Regions from separate parts of the Variovorax sp. YR634 genome, predicted to be linked through region 2. Evidence: predicted binding sites of a transcription regulator. Region 2 holds the regulator's gene; the other holds the start of a gene.
What was found. The regulator sigma-54, encoded in region 2, starts transcription at its own class of promoters, with help from an activator protein. The targets are predictions, from matches to a motif close to TGGCANGNAANCTGCTTT.
Positions count from the first base shown of each region.

Region 1 (2,186 bases), on a different contig from region 2:
GAACGAGCTCGATCACGGTGTCGTCACGGGCACGGCGTTGCTGCTGATGCTGCAACTGCTGGTAGTAGGCTTGGCGGCTAACGCCCCAATGGCGGCAAGCCCTCGCCACGCTCAGCCCCGGCAGGAGCTTTTGCGAGAGGACTTGCCCGAAGGCTTTTTTACGATGCGCACCCCGTAGTCCTTCTTCAGGACATCGATCACCGCCTCGAACAGTTGGGCCTTCTCGTTGGCTTCGCGAAGCTGGACCTCGAGGGCCTTGATCTTCTGTTCGGGAGTCAGCGGTGCGGCAGGTGCAGATGAGGGCTTCTTGATCGGTACTGGCATGGCAAGCCCAGATGATGCCGAACTCCAGTTCTGGCGACCATGCTTGCGCAGCCACACCAGCACGGTCGAGCGGCCCTGGATGCCGTAACGCTCCTGGGCCTGTTTGTACGTGAGTTCGCCTTTTTCCACTTGGTCGACCACCGACAGCTTAAAAGCCAGCGTGTAGTCCCGCTGCGTGCGTTTGACGCTTGATTCCATTGACTTGCCTTTTCTTCAGGGAAAAGGTGTCAACCCAGGTCAGGACGGGTCAAGAAAAACAAAAAAGCCGCCCAAGGGCGGCCTTCTTTCGTTGCTAATTCAATTAGCCGCCGCAACCAGCCGGGCGATACTTTTGATCGGCGGTCGTTGCGCAGGTCCAGGTGCCGCCCGTAGTACGCGACCACGTCAGAGTGGCGGGCGTTGCGGTCAGAGCCGTCGAGGCCTTGCTACCGAAAGTCGCCGTGATGGTAGCAGTGCCGTCAGCGGCAATGTTGCTCACTTGGGGGTAACCGTTCGTGCCTGCGACTGCTGCAGTTGCACCAGCTTGCGCGTCACCAGCCAGAATGCTGGAAGCCGTGGCTTGCGGGTCACAGTTCCCGGCGGCGGCGCCGACCGTGAGGCGACCGTTGTTCGCGCAGTCTTCCACGGCGGTCTTAAGTGCACCTGCTTCGCCCATCGCGCGGGAAACTTGCGACTTGGCGATATACGTTTGGTACTGGGGAAGCGCAATCGCAGCCAAGATACCAATGATCGCCACAACGATCATCAATTCGATAAGGGTAAAGCCGGCCTGAGCGCGGCGAGCAACGGTACGAACGTTCATTTAAGAAACTCCAGGTTGGTTGGTTGTTACGCCCGGGAACCTGCCCGGAGCGAGGTACCTTCCGCAGCATCTGTGCCACCCATCCCCAGAGCTTCCTGCTGACCGAACACGTCAACTTTGATCACATTGTCGTTACGACATGTGACACAAGTTGCTTCAAGATGCCACGCTTGGTGACAAATTTGTCATGCCAACGCATCACTCGCCATCAGCAAATCAGGATCCCATCCGCCTTCAGCCAGCGAATATCCCGCTGCGCCAGCCCCGCCACCTGCTCATCCATCAGCGCCTCGATCTGGCTCATGATCTCGTCGGTTTCGGTGGGCTTGGTGTGGGTGATGTAGATCGGGTACTGCTTCCCCGGCCCGATGTGCGCCAGCTCGTCGGCCAGCACAGCGGGCGACAGATGCAGGCTGCGCTCGGCCAGCGCCTGCTCGCGGCTGCTGAAGGCTGTTTCGATCACCAGCATCGCGACGTCGAGCGCATTCACACGTTCCCAGAAGGGCGCGTTGCGCTCGGTATCCCCGCTGAACACCCAGTGGGCACCGCCTTCGGCCCGCCGCACGGCAAAGCCGCACGCCGGCACGGTATGAACCGCAGGCAGCACCTCGACCAGCTTGGGCTCACGGCTACCCAGCGGCAGCATTTGCCCGACGGCAATGACGTGAAAGCTCACGAACGGCGCCTCGATGCTGGGAATACTCTCGAAATCCGGCCAGATGACGTTGTTGAACACATGCGCCCGCAGCGCATCGATGGTGGCCCTCAGCGCATGCACGCGCAGCGGCCGCTTGCGGCGGCTGCCGACGGCGTCGAGCATCAAGGGGAGCGCTGCGATGTGGTCGAGATGACTGTGGGTGAGCACGACATCGTCGATGCAGACCATTTCTTCGAGCGTGAGATCTCCGACGCCCGTGCCCGCATCGACGAGCAGGTCCGTGTCGACCAGGAAAGAGGTGGTGCGGCAGTCTTTGGCGATGGCGCCTGAGCAACCCAGCACACGAACCTGCATTGTGAGAGACCCCTTGTGTGTGTCTGTCGTCATTTGGTTTCGAACCGG
Region 1 covers NZ_FNOL01000006.1:174,257-176,442, reverse strand. Annotated here, with positions in the region: one part of gene BLV60_RS13585 (IS3 family transposase) at 1-160, opposite strand, end outside; one part of gene BLV60_RS13585 (IS3 family transposase) at 163-522, opposite strand; gene BLV60_RS13580 (pilin) at 626-1,126, opposite strand; gene BLV60_RS13575 (3',5'-cyclic-nucleotide phosphodiesterase) at 1,335-2,138, opposite strand; gene BLV60_RS13570 (CHASE2 domain-containing protein) at 2,168-2,186, opposite strand, start outside.
Region 1: BLV60_RS13580 (pilin) is a predicted target of sigma-54. The motif match lies at 1,187-1,204, and genes of this name have one in related genera.

Region 2 (2,186 bases):
GCCGCGCTTCATCCTGCTGGACGAGCCCTTCGCCGGCATCGACCCGATCGCGGTGATCGAGATCCAGCGGATCATCAGTTTCCTGAAGGAGCGCGGCATCGGCGTGCTCATCACCGACCACAACGTGCGTGAAACGCTGGGCATCTGCGATCACGCTTTCATCATCAGCGACGGGCATGTGCTGGCACAAGGCACACCCTCGGAGATCGTCGACAACGCCGAAGTACGCAGGGTGTACTTGGGCGAACACTTCCGCATGTAAGGGCGGGAGCGGTTCCCATGAAGCAAGGGCTATCCCTTCGCGTCTCGCAGCATCTGGCGTTGACGCCACAGCTGCAGCAGTCGATCAGGCTGCTTCAACTCTCCACGCTCGAACTGAGCCAGGAGGTGGAGCAGATGCTCGACGAGAACCCGTTCCTCGAGCGCACCGCGGAAGAAGCGGCGCGTGAGGAATTCGGGCTCGACACGGCCGATGCGCCGGTGCCGCGCGACGACGGCGGCGATAGCGGCGACGGCGAAAGCGACTTCGCTTCGCCCGCCGCCAGCGCGTCCACTGCTTCCACCGAAACCAGCACAACCACCACGGCCGACACCGACGGCCCCGCTGCCGAAATCACCGAGCGCGAGCCCGACTGGGAAGGCGACGGCACCGTCGACATGGCGCCCGACGACAGCGAATGGGGCAGCGATGCGCCCGCGCGCCAGAACAACCTGGGCGACGACGAACGTGCCGACGCCACCGAACTCGCGCGCAGCCAGGAGTCGCTGCAGTCCTTCCTGCACCGCCAGGCCCTGAGCCTGCGCCTGAACGAGAACGACAGCGCCGCGCTGCGCTTTCTCATCGAATCGCTCAACGACGACGGCTACCTGGAAGACTCGCTGCCCGCACTGGCCTCGGGCCTGGCCGGCGACGACAACGACCAGTTCGACGACCTCGTGCATCACTTTCAGGTGGCGCTCGGCCTGCTGCAGAGCCTGGAGCCGGCCGGCGTCGGCGCGCGCGACCTCGGCGAATGCCTGGGCATCCAGCTGCGCGCCCTGGCCCGCGAGGACGAGACCGACGAGGAAGAGCTGGTTCGCAAGATCGCCATCGCCATCTGCAAGCAGCCGATGGAGCTGCTCGCGCGCCGCGACTTCAAGCGCCTGGCCACGCTCACCCGCAGCAACGAGGAGCTGGTGCGCTCGGCGCTGCAGATCATCGCGCGGCTCGAGCCCAAGCCGGGCCGGCGCTTTGTAGACGTCGAGCGCAACATCGTCATTCCCGACGTGATCGTCACCAAGACGGGCCGCGGCACCAACGTGAAGTTCCGCGTCATGCTGAACCCCGAGGTGATGCCGCGCCTGCGCGTGCACGACATCTATGCCGGCGCGCTCAAGTCGCACAAGGGCGAAGGCAGCCAGGCGCTGTCGCAGCGGCTGCAGGAGGCGCGCTGGTTCATCAAGAACATCCAGCAGCGCTTCGACACCATCCTGCGCGTGAGCAACGCCATCGTCGAGCGGCAGAAGAGCTACTTCGTGCACGGCGAACTCGCGATGCGTCCGCTGGTGCTGCGCGAGATCGCCGACGAGCTGGGCCTGCACGAATCGACCATCTCGCGCGTGACCACCGCCAAGTACATGGCCACGCCCTTCGGCACGGTCGAGCTCAAGTACTTCTTCGGCTCGGCGCTGGGCACCGAAACCGGCGGCAATGCGTCGAGCACCGCGGTGCGCGCGCTGATCAAGCAGTTCGTCAGCTCCGAGAGCATCAAGAAGCCGCTGTCGGACAGCCAGATCTCCGAGATGCTGAAAGAGCAGGGCATCGAGTGCGCGCGCCGCACCGTGGCCAAGTACCGCGAGGCGCTGCGCATCGCGCCCGCCAACCTTCGCAAGGCCCTGTAGAAAGCCACCGATGACTCGTCGCCTGCTGTCGCTTTCGCGTTGTGGGCATTGGGTTTTCGTCATGGCGGCGGTCTTGCTGTTCGCAGGCTGCGCCACATTGCCCGACGAGGCGCCGCGCCCGCCCACCAAGGCCATGGCCGTGTCAGCCGACACCGCGCTCGGCAAGATCGCGCTGGCCTCGCAGCCCGACCCCGACCTGAGCGGCTTTCGCCTCATGCCCGGCGGCGACTTCGCCTTCGACACCCGTATCCAGCTGGCCCGTCGCGCGCAGCGCACGCTCGACGTGCAGTACTACCAGATCGAGA
Region 2 covers NZ_FNOL01000004.1:358,089-360,274, forward strand. Annotated here, with positions in the region: gene lptB (LPS export ABC transporter ATP-binding protein) at 1-262, shown strand, start outside; gene rpoN (RNA polymerase factor sigma-54) at 280-1,881, shown strand; gene BLV60_RS10625 (phospholipase D family protein) at 1,892-2,186, shown strand, end outside.